Regions from separate parts of the Streptomyces sp. NPDC017529 genome, predicted to be linked through region 2. Evidence: riboswitches for the same ligand, from Rfam matches in the RefSeq annotation. Region 2 holds a riboswitch; the other holds the start of a gene.

Region 1 (7,711 bases), on a different contig from region 2:
GGTGGGTCGAACAGCCCGAACAGGGCCTCGTACATCTTGGAGTGCGGTCCGGTCAGGCGGGCCGAGCGCGGGAAGTACGTGTGCCGCAGCTCGGCCTTGCGTATGACGTGGTCGGAGATGTACTTCTCCGGTGCCTGGCCGGTGACCTTCTGGAGCAGCAACCCGGCCAGTACGTAGTTGGTGTTGGCGTAGTGGTGGGCCTCGCCGGGCTTGCCCGTCGGGGGCGCCGCCAGGGCCAGGCGGACCAGTTCGCGCGGGTCCCACCGGTGGAGGCGCTGGGTTTCCAGGTCCTCCGGCTTCTTCCAGAGCGCGTAGGCGTAGTCGGCGATGCCGCTGGTGTGATTGAGCAGCATCCGTACGGTGATCTTGCGGCCGCGCTCGCCGGGGACGAGGTCGGGCAGGTAGCGGCCGATCGGCGCGTCGAGTTCGATGCGGCCCTGGCCGACCTGCTGGAGCACGGCGATGGCGGTGAAGGTCTTGGTGACGCTGCCTATCCGGTGCTGGAGCTGTGGCGTCGCGGGGCGGCCGGTCTTGACGTCGGCGACGCCCGAGGCGCCCTGCCAGGACGCGGCGCCGTCCCGTACGGCCGAGTAGGCGCCGGGCATGCCCGCGTCGTGCAGCTTCTCCAGCGTCCGGGCCAGGGCCTCGCGGTCCAGGCCGGTGTGGTGTGCGGCAGCTGTCGCGGCCGGGGAGGAGGGGGCGGCGGGCGCGGCGGTGGCGGCGGTCGCCGGTGCGAGCAGGGCGAGTACGACGGCTGTGCCGGTCGCGGCCAGTCTCGTCCGGCGGCGGCTCGTGGCGGACAGGGGCATGGTGCGTCTCCGTGAGGTCGTGACCGGTGGCTCGCGCGGAGCCGGCGGTGGGCGGATGTTCGGATTCGAGCGATCTTTCGCCGACTTCGATGTTCCCGGCCGCGCAGCCCCCGGGCATCAGCCTTGGGGACGGGTTCGTTCACACGTTCGTGTGACGCATGTCAGGTTTAGAGCAATGGCTGACGCTGGCCGGGCAGCGGTCGGTGTCGCCCGGCAACGCTCGGAAAATCGTTGGCCCTTGGCGCCACCCAGCGGTGACACTTCCGGCGTGACGCTTCACGAGAACGAAATCCCCGTCGACGAGACGCTGGTTCGGTCCCTGCTGAAGGCACAGTGTCCGGAGTTGGCCGACCTGCGGCTGTCGCCCGCGGGCGCCGGCACGGACAACACCATGTACCGACTGGGCGACGACCTGCTCGTACGGCTTCCGCGTACCGCCGGCGCGGCGCGGTCCGTGCGCAAGGAGCAGGAGTGGCTGCCCCGGCTGGCGCCCCTCCTCGCGTGCGCGGTCCCCGAGCCCGTCCACGCCGGGACGCCCACCGGCACCTTTCCTGTGGCCTGGTCGGTCTACCGATGGATCGACGGTGACGAAGTCCGCCAGGACACCGTCCGGGACTGGGCCGCTTTCGGAGCCGACCTGGCGGCGGTCGTGAGGGAACTCCATGGCATTGATCTCATGGGCGCGACTCGCGCAGATGGCCTCGGTTGGTACCGAGGAGGCAGCCTGGGACCGTGCGACGAGTGGGTCGGCGGATGCCTCGACGACTGCCGGGCCGTCGTGGGTTCCGCACTCGACATCGACACTCTCGGACGGCTGTGGCGAGACGCGCTCGCCCTCCCCGGGCCCTCCGGACCGCACGTGTGGCTCCACGGCGACCTCAAGCCGTCCAACCTCCTGGTCCGCGACGGCAAGCTCCACGCAGTCATCGATTTCGGAGCCCTCTCGGTCGGTTTTCCCGACGCCGAGCACGCCACGGTCTGGGACCTGCCACCACAAGCACGACCGGCCTACCGGGACACCCTGGACCTCGACGGCCTGACCTGGGCCCGCGCCCGCGCCTGGGCGATCGCGGTGGGCGTCAGCGGACTCTCGTACTACCGGCACACCTTCCCCGCCTTCGCCGCCGAGTGCCGGGCCCGGCTTGAGGCCGTCCTCGCCGACGCCGCCGCGCGCGGGCTGTGACCCATACCACACCTTGCGCGCCAGGTGAAGAACCTGCGGAAAGAAGGCCCCGCGAGGCGCAACCAGGGCGTGTCGTATGACCATCTAATGCCTCGGAGAGGCTCGCTGCCGACGGCAGGGCCAGAACCACGCCCACGTCGCCTGACCTGTCCTGGAAGCGAGATCCCCGATGAGCCTGACGGGCACGCCCTTCTTCCTCACTGTGATCGCGCTGCTGGTCCTCGCGGTCGTGCTGCCGTTCGCGCTGTGGAGCCGCGTGCGCGGCCCGAAGGTGGTGCGGGCGGTGTCGCGCTTCGCCATGCTGCTGTTCGCGCAGGTCGCCGCGGTCACGATGGTGTTCGTCGTGGTCAACAACGCCAACAGCCTCTACGACAACTGGGACGACCTGCTCGGCACGTCCGACCACGTCGAGGCCGCCAAGGACCTCGGGCCCGACGGCATGGGCGGGCTGCAGGCGAAGGACGCGCCCAAGCAGCTCGCGAAGTTCGGGCCGCCGAAGGACCCGGTGGTCGGCCAGGGCGTCCAGGAGACCGAGTTCAAGGGGCGGATCTCCGGGGTGAGCGGCGAGGTGTACGTGTGGCTGCCGCCGCAGTACAACGACCCCGCGTACGCGGACAAGAAGTTCCCCGTCGTCCAGCTGCTGCCCGGTTTCCCCGGCTCGGCCAAGTCCTGGCTGGGCACGCTCAAGGTCGCCGAGCAGGTGAAACCGCTGATGCAGCAGGGCAAGGTCAAGCCGTTCATCCTGGTCGCGCCGCGGACCACGCTCCTGGGCAACGTGGACACCGGCTGCGTCAACCTCCCGGGCAAGGTCAACGCCGACAGCTGGCTGTCCGTGGACGTACGCCAGATGGTGATCGACAACTTCCGGGCCGCGGACAAGGCGGACTCCTGGGCGGTGGCCGGCTACTCGGCCGGCGCGCACTGCGCGACGAAGCTGGCGCTGGCCCACCCGGACCGCTACCGCGCCGGCGTCGGCCTCTCCGGCTTCAACGACCCGGCCATCGAGCCTGCCTCGCTCGCGGGCCAGGACCCCAAGCTGCGCGTCGAGAGCAACCCGGTCAACATCCTGAAGACCGCCAACAAGGCGGGCAAGCCGCCACGTACCGCGCTCTTCATCTCCGGGGCCGCCGGGGACGGGTTCGAGGCCGGGCTCAACCTCAAGCAGCTCTCCAAGAAGCCGACGACGGTCAGGGTGAAGCTGATCCCGCCGGGCGCGGGCGGCCACGGCACGGCCGTGTGGAAGAACCAGATCCCCGAGGTCTTCCGGTGGCTGAGCGGCGTGGTCAAGCCCTGACGGCGGGCGGCGCCCGACCGCTTCAGGGCCTCGGGGGCGAGGGGATGCGGGCGGCCGTGAGCGGGGCGTGGTACTGCCAGCCCAGTGAACGGTAGAGGGGGCGCCCTTCGGGGCTGGCCACCAGGATGCCGTGGACGGCGCCCAGCCGGACGGCGTGGGCCGTGAGGGCGCGCATCAGGAGGCTGCCCAGGCCGCGGCGGCGGTGCGCCCGCGCGGTGTTGATCTTGTCGTAGACCGCCGAGGGGGGCGCGGAGGCGTGGGTGAGCGCGGCCCGGCCCCACGCGGCCGGCTCGCCGGTGGCCGCGTCCAGGACGCGGCAGTCGATGATGCCGGTGCCGTCCTTGTCGGCCGTCTCGACCGTGTAGCCGGGCGGCGGCGCCACCGGACCGGCGGACGCCGGCAGGGCGGCCGACATCAGGAACTGGGGCTCGACGAACTCCCAGGCCGGGGGCAGGAGCGGCGCGATCTCCGCGCGCGGGGCGCAGACCTTGATCCACAGGTTGGGGACGGTGATCGAGGCGGCGAGGTCCCGCAGGAGACCGCGGTCCGCGACGGGGAGGACATAGCGGCCCGCGTGCTCCGGGAGGCCGATGTCGATGCGGAAGCCGCCGGGGACGGCGAGGGGGGCCGCGGTGCCGCGGCAGCGGGTCCAGCCGTGCACCCAGGTCCGGACGAGGTCCTGGTGGGCGGCGGGGAGGGGAGTGGAGTGCGAACCGGCCGTGTCTATAGGGGGGTTGTCTATAGGGAGGCTCATGCGGCCGATCTTACGGCGGGCCGCTGTACGGGTGGATGGGTCCGGCGGCGGCCCGTAACAGGGGGAGCGGGCCGCCGCCTTTCCTCTCGGCGGGGGCGGCCGACGACCGCCGGGGCGGAATCCGGCGGCGGTGGGGAGTCGGCCGCCTGATTGAGGACGCTAAACCTCGGCGACCCCGAAAGGGGAACGGTTGCCGGGCATTGCCCGCTTTCGGTGTTCCGGTGAGCGCGGATGACCGCGGCGGGATGCGTTCGGGAGGTGTCGGGTACGGGCTCCGACCGATGCGCCGGAAGAGGCGTACCTGAGTGCGGAGCGGTGATATGGGAGGGCTACGATCCACCACTATGGACGTAGTAACCAAGGTCTTCGTGGGCCTGCACATCATCGGCATCGCGTCGCTGCTCGGCGGCTTCCTGACCCAGATGAAGCCGATGAGCGCGGGCACCGCCCGCTTCACGCCGGCCATGCTGCACGGCGCGCTGACGATGCTGGTGACCGGCGTCGCCCTGGTCGGCCTCAACCAGGCCCAGGACCACTCGCTCGACAACGTCAAGCTGGGCGTCAAGCTCGCCGTACTCGTGGTGATCCTGGGCCTGGTCTACGTGAAGCGCGACGAGGAGAAGGTGGACAAGCCCTTCTTCCTGGCGGTGGGGCTGCTGACGGTGGTCAACATCTTCATCGCGCTGCTGTGGACGTGACCGGTTCCGGCAGATCCTGACCGGCCGCGGGGCAGTCACGCCCCGCGGCCGTGTGGGGTGTACGGGTTACGCGGGCCGTACGCTCCCGTAGATCGGCATGTAGTAGATCGACTCCACCCGCACGCTCGCGCCGGGCTTCGGGGCGTGGATCATCTTGCCGTCGCCGATGTACATACCGACATGGCTGATGTCGTTGTAGAAGAACACCAGGTCACCGGGCTTGAGGTCCTTGGTCGCCACCCGGTCGCCCGCCTTCACCTGATCCCAGGTGGTACGCGGCAGGGACACGCCCGCCGCCTTCCAGGCCGCCTGCGTCAGGCCGGAGCAGTCGTAGGAGTTCGGGCCGGTCGCGCCCCACACGTACGGCTTGCCCATCTGGGCGCGCGCGAACGCGAGGGCCTTGGCGGCCTTGCCGGAGTACGAACCGTCGTCGGTCCGGCCGCCGCCGGAGCCGCCGTCCGGTGTCCCGGAGCCGGTGCCCTGGCCCGGGCCGTCGTGCCGCTCGCGGTCCGCGCGTTCCCTGCGCTCCTTCTCGGCCTGCTTGCGCGCCAGCTCCTCGGCCTTGCGCTTGGCCTCGGCCTCCTTCTTGCGCTCCAGCTCCGCCAGCCGCGCCTTCTCCTGGGCGGTCAGCCGCGACAGCAGCTGCCGGGCCTCGGCCAGCTTGTCCTGGACGTCCTTCTTGGACTCCTTCAGGGACGTCTGCGTCTCGGTGAGCCGCTCCAGGCTCCGGGACGCCTCGGCGCGCTGCCGCCCGGCCGCGGCCTGCTGCTCCTGGTAGTCGGCGACGGCCTGCTGCTGCCTGCCGGTCAGTCGGTCCATGAGGTGGCTGCGGTCGGCGAACTGCTGCGGATTCTGCGCGAGGAGCAGCTGCGCGGTCGGGCTCAGACCGCCGGTGCGGTACTGGGCCGAGGCGTAGACGCCCAGCTCGCGCCGGGCGTCGTTCATCTTCTGGGTGCGCCGGGCGGACTCGTCCAGCAGCCGGTCGACGGTGCCGCGCTGCCGGTCGGCCCGCTCCTTGGCGCCGTTGTACTTCTGTGTCGCCACTTCGGCCTGGCGGTACAGGTCGTCGACCTTCTGCTTGACCTCTTCGACGGTCGGTGCGGGCTGCCGTGGCGCCGCCTCGGCGCTCTGCGAGAGCAGGGTGACGGAGGCGAGGGCGGCGGTGGTGAGCCCGGCGGCCGTACGGCGGCTTCCGGGCGAGGCGAGTATGCGGGGACGCGGCTTGCGGTGTGACACCAAGGCCGGCGACTCCTTCCGTGGACCGCCTACCGGGTTAGCTGTCAGGTTCGGGCGTACGGAAGGGTGCCCTACGGGCCGTACGGCCGCGGGAGAGGTCCTGGGGTGGTGCCCCGGGTGGTGCTCCGAGGCGCCTCTCGTCGTCGCCGTACCGGCCCGATTCACCTCGGTGGTACGTGTGGGTCCCCGGCTCCGGGTGCCTCGCGGCAGGGCCGGACTCGGCGGGGGCGGCCCGTGCGGACGCTGTCGACCGCGGGGACGCGGGCTGCCCGAGCGAGCACGGTAGCCAACCCGTGTGGCTCCTGTGAAGGCTGATGTTCGATATGCCCGAAACCTTTTCGTTATCTGGTCGAGTCCGGGACGTGTCTTGGGCCACTTCTGTCCGTACGGGGCCGTGGTTGCGGTGCGGTCCCGTACGGGGGCGTGCTAGCTCACACGGCCGGTTTTCCCGGTACGGGCCGGGCTGTCAGTGCGGCGGCCTAGACTCGGTGGGCGATGAGCAGCCTCTTTGACGACAGCTTCCTGGCGGACCTCGAACCCACGGGTGAGGGGCCCCCGCCGCCTCCCGAGGACGAGGACGGTCCGGCACAGGAGGAGATCCCGGCCGACCTGTTCGGCGGGCGCTTCGACGTGCCCGGCGGCCTCCCGCACGCCGTCGGCCCGGGCCGCGACCCGTACTACCGCGACGGCGCCCCCCGCCCCGCAGTGGATCCCGCCGCCCTCCTGGAGGGGCTCAACGACCAGCAGAAGGCCGCCGTGGTGCACACCGGCGGCCCGCTGCTCATCGTCGCCGGCGCCGGCTCCGGCAAGACCCGCGTCCTGACGCACCGCATCGCGCACCTGCTCGGCGCGCGCGGTGTGCACCCGGGCGAGATCCTCGCGATCACCTTCACCAACAAGGCCGCGGGCGAGATGAAGGAGCGCGTCGAGGAGCTGGTGGGCCCCCGGGCGAATGCCATGTGGGTCTCCACCTTCCACAGCGCGTGCGTGCGCATCCTGCGCCGCGAGTCCAAGAAGCTGGGCTTCACCTCGTCCTTCTCGATCTACGACGCGGCCGACTCCAAGCGCCTGATGGCCCTGGTCTGCCGCGACCTGGACCTCGATCCCAAGCGGTTCCCGCCCAAGTCCTTCAGCGCCAAGGTCTCCAACCTCAAGAACGAGCTCATCGACGAGGAGACCTTCGCGGACCAGGCGGCTGACGGGTTTGAGAAGTCCGTCGCCGAGGCGTACCGGATGTACCAGGCCCGGCTGCGCGAGGCCAACGCCCTGGACTTCGACGACATCATCATGACCACCGTCAACCTGCTCCAGGCGTTCCCCGATGTCGCCGACCACTACCGCCGCCGCTTCCGGCATGTCCTCGTGGACGAGTACCAGGACACCAACCACGCCCAGTACACCCTGGTGCGGGAGCTGGTGGGACCGGCCGAGACCGCCGGCGAGCTGTGCGTGGTCGGTGACGCGGACCAGTCGATCTACGCGTTCCGCGGCGCCACGATCCGTAACATCCTCCAGTTCGAGGAGGACTACCCGGACGCCACGACGATCATGCTGGAGCAGAACTACCGCTCCTCCCAGACGATCCTCAGCGCCGCCAACGCCGTCATCGAGCGCAACGAGAACCGCCGCCCCAAGAACCTGTGGACGGACGCCGGCGAAGGCCCCCGCATCACCGGGTACGTCGCCGACACCGAGCACGACGAGGCGCAGTTCGTCGCCGACGAGATCGACCGGCTG
Region 2 (7,711 bases):
GGCGCAGGCCGTGCTGGCGGTCGGTGAGGTCCTTCACGTCCGCGATGCCCTGGAGCTTCTTCGCGCCCACCAGGTCCTTGATCTTGGAGATGACCTTCTCGGGGCCGACCGCGAACGGCAGTTCGGTGACGACCAGGCCCTTGCGGCGGGGTGTCACATTCTCGATCGCGACCGTGGCGCGGATCTTGAACGTGCCGCGGCCGGACTCGTACGCGTCCCGGATGCCGCTCAGGCCCACGATCCGTCCGCCGGTCGGCAGGTCCGGGCCCGGCACGTACTTCATCAGCGTGTCGAGGTCCGCGTTCGGGTGCTTGATCAGGTGGCGGGCGGCGGCGATGACCTCGCCGAGGTTGTGCGGCGGCATGTTCGTCGCCATGCCGACCGCGATGCCGGAGGCGCCGTTGACCAGCAGGTTCGGGTACGCGGCGGGGAGGGCGACCGGCTCCTGCTCCTGGCCGTCGTAGTTCGGTGCGAAGTCGACCGTGTCCTCGTCGATCGACTCCGTCATCAGGGAGGTCGCCGAGGCCATCTTGCACTCGGTGTACCGCATGGCCGCGGGCGGGTCGTCGTTGCCGAGCGAGCCGAAGTTGCCGTGCCCGTCCACCAGAGGCACCCGCATCGAGAAGGACTGCGCCATCCGGACCAGGGCGTCGTAGATGGAGGCGTCGCCGTGCGGGTGGAGTTTACCCATCACCTCGCCGACGACCCGGGCGCACTTGACGTAGCCGCGCTCGGGGCGCAGCCCCATCTCGTTCATCTGGTAGAGGATGCGGCGGTGCACGGGCTTGAGGCCGTCGCGGGCGTCCGGAAGGGCGCGGGAGTAGATGACCGAGTAGGCGTACTCAAGGAAGGAGCCCTGCATCTCGTCGACGACGTCGATGTCGAGGATCCTCTCCTCGAAGTCGTCCGGCGGCGGGGTCTTCGTGCTACGGCGGGCCATCGCGGCTGCGGCTCCTTCGCTTGCGTCCTGCTGCTTGCCGATGCGGGATCAACGTTCGGGTCTGACGCGGACCATTGTGGCCCGCCCCACTGACAACGCCGACCGCGACCCTCCCCGGTCCGTCGGACGGGGTGGCCGCGAGGACCGCTCGTACGAGGCAGCCCGGACGGGAACTTCGCCATAGCTCGGCGCGCTTGCATACAGTGACAGAACTTCCTCGCAAGCGGATCGAAGGGACGTACATGCCCATGGGTCACACGGCCACAGAACAAGCCGGCTCCGGCGGCCTGACAGCGACCGAGCACCGGCTGGCCAACGGCCTGCGTGTGGTGCTCTCCGAAGATCACCTGACCCCGGTCGCCGCGGTCTGCCTCTGGTACGACGTGGGCTCGCGCCACGAGGTCAAGGGCCGCACCGGCCTGGCGCACCTCTTCGAGCACCTCATGTTCCAGGGCTCCGCCCAGGTCAAGGGCAACGGACACTTCGAGCTGGTGCAGGGCGCCGGCGGCTCGCTGAACGGCACCACGAGTTTCGAGCGCACGAACTATTTCGAGACCATGCCCGCCCACGAGCTGGAGCTCGCGCTCTGGCTGGAGGCGGACCGCATGGGCTCCCTGCTGACGGCGCTGGACGAGGAGTCGCTGGAAAACCAGCGCGACGTCGTCAAGAACGAGCGCCGCCAGCGCTACGACAACGTTCCCTACGGCACGGCCTTCGAGAAGCTGACGGCCATGGCCTATCCGGAGGGGCACCCGTACCACCACACCCCCATCGGCTCGATGGCCGACCTGGACGCCGCCTCCCTGGAGGACGCGCGGGCGTTCTTCCGTACGTACTACGCGCCCAACAACGCGGTCCTGTCGGTCGTCGGCGACATCGACCCCGAGCAGACCCTCGCCTGGGTGGAGAAGTACTTCGGCTCCATCCCCGGCCACGAGGGCAAGCGGCCGCCGCGCGACGGCTCCCTCCCGGACGTCATCGGGAAGGAGCTGCGCGAGGTCGTCGCGGAGGACGTGCCCTCCCGCGCACTGATGGCCGCCTACCGCCTCCCGCAGGACGGCACCCGCGAGGCCGACGCGGCCGACCTGGCGCTGACGGTCCTGGGCGGCGGCGAGTCCTCGCGCCTGTACAACCGGCTGGTGCGCCGCGACCGTACGGCCGTGGCCGCGGGATTCGGCCTGCTGCGGCTGGCCGGCGCCCCGTCGCTCGGCTGGCTGGACGTGAAGACCTCCGGTGGCGTCGAGGTGCCGGAGATCGAGAGCGCCGTGGACGAGGAGCTGGCCCGCTTCGCGGCCGAGGGGCCCAGCCCCGAGGAGATGGAGCGCGCGCAGGCCCAGTTGGAGCGCGAGTGGCTGGACCGGCTCGCGACGGCCTCCGGGCGCGCCGACGAACTGTGCCGCTTCGCCGTCCTCTTCGGTGACCCGCAGCTCGCCCTGACCGCCGTGCAGCGCGTCCTGGAGATCACCCCGCAGGAGGTGCAGGAGGTCGCCAAGGCCCGGCTGCGCCCCGACAACCGCGCGGTGCTCGTGTACGAGCCGACCGAGCCCACCGCCGCCGAGGACAACGACGAGGAGGCGGCCCAGTGAGCGACGCCGTCAACAGCACGATGACCTTCCACCCGCAGCCGTCCGGCGGCGAGCCCAAGCCGTGGGCCTTCCCGGCCCCCGAGCGCGGGCAGCTGCCCAACGGGCTGACGGTGCTGCGCAGCCACCGCCCCGGCCAGCAGGTCGTCGCGGTCGAGATCGACATCGTCGCGCCCCTGGAGGCCGAGCCGGCCGGCCTGGACGGCGTCGCCACGATCATGGCGCGTGCCCTGTCCGAGGGCACCGACAAGCACGACGCCGAGGAGTTCGCGGCCGAGCTGGAGCGCTGCGGCGCCACGCTCGACGCGCACGCCGACCACCCCGGCGTGCGCGTCTCCTTGGAGGTGCCGGCCTCCCGGCTGGAGAAGGCGCTCGGCCTGCTCGCCGACGCCCTGCGGGCCCCGGCCTTCCCCGACGGCGAGGTCGAGCGCCTGGTGCGCAACCGCCTCGACGAGATCCCGCACGAGCTGGCCAACCCGGCCCGGCGCGCCGCGATGGCGCTGTCCAAGGAGCTGTTCCCGGCCGACTCCCGGATGTCCCGGCCGCGCCAGGGCACCGAGGAGACCGTCTCCCGTATCGACGCGGCGGCCGTCCGTGCCTTCTACGAGGCCCATGTGCGCCCCGCGACGGCCACGGCCGTCGTCGTCGGCGACCTCACCGGCGTGGACCTGGAGGCGGCCCTCGCCGACACCCTCGGCTCCTGGACGGGGTCGCCCGCGGAACCGGTGAAGGCCAGCCCGATCACCGCCGACGACACCGGCCGCGTCGTGATCGTCGACCGCCCCGGCGCCGTGCAGACCCAGCTGCTGATCGGCCGCATCGGCCCGGACCGGCACGACCGCGCCTGGCCCGCCCAGGTGGTCGGCACGTACTGCCTGGGCGGCACCCTCACCTCCCGCCTGGACCGGGTGCTGCGCGAGGAGAAGGGCTACACCTACGGGGTGCGCTCCTTCGGCCAGGTGCTGCGCTCCTCGGCGGCGGGCGACGGCGCCGCGATGCTCGCCATCAGCGGCTCGGTGGACACCGCCTCCACAGGACCGGCGCTGGAGGACCTGTGGAAGGTGCTGCGCACCCTCGCCGACGGGGGCCTGACGGACGCCGAGCGTGACGTCGCCGTGCAGAACCTCGTCGGCGTGGCGCCGCTGAAGTACGAGACCGCCGCCGCCGTCGCGGGCACCCTCGCCGACCAGGTGGAGCAGCAGCTCCCGGACGACTTCCAGGCGCAGCTGTACGCGCGGCTGGCGCAGACCGGCACGGTCGAGGCGACCGCGGCGGTTGTCAGCGCCTTCCCGGCGGACCGGCTGGTGACGGTTCTGGTGGGTGACGCCTCCGAGATCGCGGAGCCGGTCAAGGCGCTCGGCATCGGCGAGGTGACGGTCGTCGGCGGCTGACGGGTCGTGACTCCGGCGGGCTGACGGCCTGCCACGAGAAGATCCAGTGGTGCGCGCGTGCCACTGGATCTTCTTTATGTCCCAATTGCTGGGAGCGGTTGCCTGATGGCCGTGTGACGTACGGCACAAAACATCAGTTCTGTTTGCCGATTGAAAGTTGCCCCGTTTAGCGTCGATCCGACTGTCCGCCAGACCGACGCCGCAACCGCGGCACGGGCAGTCATCGCCGAGTCCCCGTACGGCGCGAGCCAGGGGAGCCGGGGACCCATGTCCCTTGGGGTGAATCGGACGCCTTCCCGGAGGTGCCCGTAGGAGACCTTCCTGCTCCGAACCCGTCAGCTAACCCGGTAGGCGAGAGGGAAGGAAAGGACACAGCCAGCCCATGGCGTTCACCCGTGCCACCGGGAAGCACCGTGGTCCGAGCCGCAGCGCGCGGACGACCCGTAACCTCGCCGGCATAGCCACGCTCGCCGCGTCCGGCGTCATCGCCTCCGTCGCCTCCCCGGCCCTCGCGGCCGGCAACCCGGACGACGCGAACGCCCACGACACCGGCTTCCACCAGGCCGTCGTCCTCGGTGACGAGCTGGCCGAGCAGATCGAGGCGCAGGCCGACGCGCAGCAGGAGGCCGCCGACGCCGCCGCCGCGCAGGCCAAGGCCGAGGCCGAAGCCCGGCAGCAGGCCGCGGAGGCCAAGCGCAAGGCCGACGCCGAGGCGAAGAAGGAGCGCGAGGCCCAGGAGCGCGCCGCCCGCGAGGCGGAGCGCAAGCGCCTGCTGACGTACGTCGCGCCCCTCGACAGCTCCTACGTCTCCACCAGCTACAAGGCGTCCAGCGGCCTGTGGTCCTCCGGCAGCCACACCGGCATCGACTTCCACGCCTCCTCCGGCACCTCCGTGCACGCCGTGGGCTCGGGCACCGTCGTCGAGGCCGGCTGGGGCGGCGCGTACGGGAACAACGTCGTCATCAAGATGAACGACGGCACCTACACCCAGTACGGCCACCTGTCGTCGATCAACGTCTCGGTCGGCCAGACCGTCACCCCGGGCCAGCAGATCGCCCTGTCGGGCAACACCGGCAACACCACCGGCGCGCACCTGCACTTCGAGGCCCGCACCTCGGCGGAGTACGGCTCGGACATCGACCCGGTCGCCTACCTGCGCTCGCACGGCGTCAACGTCTGACGCGCGCCCGCTCCCTCCGCTTGGTGCCCCGGCCGCCGCGGCCGGGGCACCGGTGTATCCGGGCCTGCCCTGGTCGCCTCGCCTTCCGCGTTCCTGGCCAAAAAATATCCATGAATTCGCCGAGGCCGCCGGATAAAGCCTGCCCGTCGAATAGAGTCGCGGAAATGCCGTCGGCCGACGGCAGGTGCGGACGATTCCAGGGGATTACGGCGGAGGCACGGACGATGCGAGGCCATATTTCCGCGCATGCGGTGTGCACGGCGATCCGCGAAGACATCGTGAGCGGCGTTCTGCCGCCGGGCAGCCGGCTGATCGAGGAACTGCTCGCCGGCCGTTACGGGGTCTCCCGCGTTCCCGTACGCGAGGCGCTGCGGACGCTGGAGTCCGAGGGCTTCGTCACCATCAGGCACCACGCCGGCGCCTGCGTGGCCACACCCACCGAGCGGGAGGCGGCCGACCTGCTGGACATCCGCGGCCTGCTGGAGCCGCTGGGCGCCGCCCGCGCCGCCGCCCGCCGCACCACCGCGCACCTCAAGGTGCTGCGCGGGGTGGTACGGCTGGGCCGTGAGCGCGTCCGGCAGGGGCAGCGCGCCGAGCTGCGTCAACTGGACGGCTGGTTCCACGAGACGCTCGCCCAGGCGTCGGGCAGCGCCAGCATGGCGGCGCTGCTCACCCAGCTGCGACGCAAGATCGACTGGATGTACGCGGTCGAGCCCCCGGTGCGCGAGGACCGGTCGTGGGAAGAGCACGGGGCGGTGCTGGACGCGGTGGCCCGCGGCGACGCGGAGCGGGCGCGCGCCCTGATGGCGGCGCACATCGAGCGCTCGCGCCCGGCGTACCGGCTGCGCCGGCCGACCGCCGCGCCGGCCGTGAGGGAACCGAAACAGTCCGTAAACACGTTGCGCGCCGGGAATTAACAAGGCCGCCGTATACAAGCGATACAGGGTTTTACCGGAAAATGCGCAGGGGTCGGACACCTGTGGACCGGTTGCCTATGGGCCGGAATGCGGGTCGGTCGCCGCGTTACGGATTCTTCGGCCGATTCCGCGATTTCGTATTCGCCGTGCCGTAAAGGCTCGGCGGGCAGTCGTGCGCGCAAGGAAAACGACCCCGCCCGGCGCCGGAAAACCGGCTACCGCGGCGGGGTCGCGCGCGCTGTGACCCGCGAAGGGGTTCAGACGGTCTCCGGGAGCTCCTCAAGGCCCTCGGCGACCAGCTTGGCGAGGCGGTCGAGCGCGGCGTCGGCGCCCTCGGCGTCGGAGGCCAGCACGATCTCCTCGCCGCCCTGGGCGCCCAGGCCCAGCACGGCCAGCATGGAGGCCGCGTTGACCGGGTTGCCGTCGGCCTTGGCGATCGTCACGGGAACCCCGGCGGCGGTGGCCGCACGGACGAAGATCGAGGCGGGGCGGGCGTGCAGACCCTCGGCCCAACCGACATTGACGCGGCGCTCAGCCATGGTGTTGCCCTTCAAGTCGTTGAGGTTGTCTAGACCAGTGTCTCATGCTGCCGGGAGTGCTCCGGCAGGCCGCGGCGGTGCTTTCCGCAGGCCGTCGGCACGCTACCGGCAGGTCACGGGCGCGCGGCCGGACCGTCCGCCATCCGGGACCCGCCATCCGGGACCGCCACCCGGGCCCCCGGCCCGTCCCAGCCTGCCCCGGCCCGTACGGCCACGCATGCCGAGCCGGTTGTCGGTGGCGGGTCGTACGCTGTCCCCCATGCAGAGCCCGTCGGACAGCGTCTACCCGGCCCACTGGGAAGCCGATGTCGTGCTGCGCGACGGCGGCACCGCGCGCATCCGCCCCATCACCCCCGACGACGCGCAGCGCCTGGTCTCGTTCTACGAACAGGTGTCGGACGAGTCGAAGTACTACCGTTTCTTCGCGCCCTACCCGCGCCTGTCCGACCGCGACGTGCACCGCTTCACCCACCACGACTACGTCGACCGGGTCGGCCTGGCGGCCACCGTGGGCGGCGAGTTCATCGCCACCGTCCGCTACGACCGCATCGACGAGCGCGGCCGCCCCGCCAAGGAGTCCGGCGCCGACCAGGCCGAGGTCGCCTTCCTGGTACAGGACGCCCACCAGGGCCGCGGCGTGGCCTCCGCGCTGCTGGAGCACATCGCCGCGGTCGCCCGCGAGCGCGGCATCCGCCGGTTCGCCGCCGAGGTGCTGCCCGCCAACTCCAAAATGATCAAGGTCTTCACGGACGCCGGGTACACCCAGCAGCGCACCTTCGAAGACGGCGTGGTGCGCCTGGAGTTCGACCTGGAGCCCACCGAGCAGTCCATGGCGGTGATGCGCGGCCGCGAGCAGCGCGCCGAGGCCCGCTCCGTGCAGCGCCTGCTCGCGCCCGCCTCGGTGGCCGTCGTCGGCACCGGCCGCGCCCCCGGCGGCGTCGGCCGCTCCGTCCTGCGCAACCTCCTCGGCTCCGGCTTCGCGGGCCGCGTCTACGCGGTCAACCACGCCTTCCCCGAGGGCGGCGCCCCCCTCGCCCCCGAGGGCGTGCCCGGCCACCGCTCGGTGTCCGAGATCCCCGAGCCCGTCGACCTCGCCGTGGTCGCCGTTCCCGCAGCCCAGGTGCCCGACGTGGTCCGCGACTGCGGCGAGCACGGCGTCCG

The links. Region 2 has a riboswitch for cyclic di-AMP ahead of ACH4K4_RS29265 (M23 family metallopeptidase). Riboswitches for the same ligand answer to the same signal wherever they lie in the genome.
Region 1: another riboswitch for cyclic di-AMP. It lies ahead of ACH4K4_RS10690 (NlpC/P60 family protein); the one in region 2 lies ahead of ACH4K4_RS29265 (M23 family metallopeptidase).

What each region holds. Positions count from the first base shown of each region.
Region 1 covers NZ_JBIRJY010000004.1:2,014-9,724, forward strand. The annotation lists gene ACH4K4_RS10665 (serine hydrolase domain-containing protein) at 1-809, opposite strand, end outside; gene ACH4K4_RS10670 (aminoglycoside phosphotransferase family protein) at 1,078-1,992, shown strand; gene ACH4K4_RS10675 (alpha/beta hydrolase) at 2,162-3,286, shown strand; gene ACH4K4_RS10680 (GNAT family N-acetyltransferase) at 3,309-4,040, opposite strand; gene ACH4K4_RS10685 (hypothetical protein) at 4,385-4,738, shown strand; gene ACH4K4_RS10690 (NlpC/P60 family protein) at 4,805-5,977, opposite strand; cyclic di-AMP (ydaO/yuaA leader) riboswitch at 5,985-6,208, opposite strand; gene pcrA (DNA helicase PcrA) at 6,470-7,711, shown strand, end outside.
Region 2 covers NZ_JBIRJY010000014.1:118,056-125,766, forward strand. The annotation lists gene ACH4K4_RS29250 (DNA topoisomerase (ATP-hydrolyzing) subunit A) at 1-940, opposite strand, end outside; gene ACH4K4_RS29255 (M16 family metallopeptidase) at 1,189-2,526, shown strand; gene ACH4K4_RS29260 (M16 family metallopeptidase) at 2,547-3,914, shown strand; cyclic di-AMP (ydaO/yuaA leader) riboswitch at 4,129-4,283, shown strand; gene ACH4K4_RS29265 (M23 family metallopeptidase) at 4,297-5,094, shown strand; gene ACH4K4_RS29270 (GntR family transcriptional regulator) at 5,319-6,011, shown strand; gene ACH4K4_RS29275 (HPr family phosphocarrier protein) at 6,269-6,550, opposite strand; gene ACH4K4_RS29280 (GNAT family N-acetyltransferase) at 6,810-7,711, shown strand, end outside.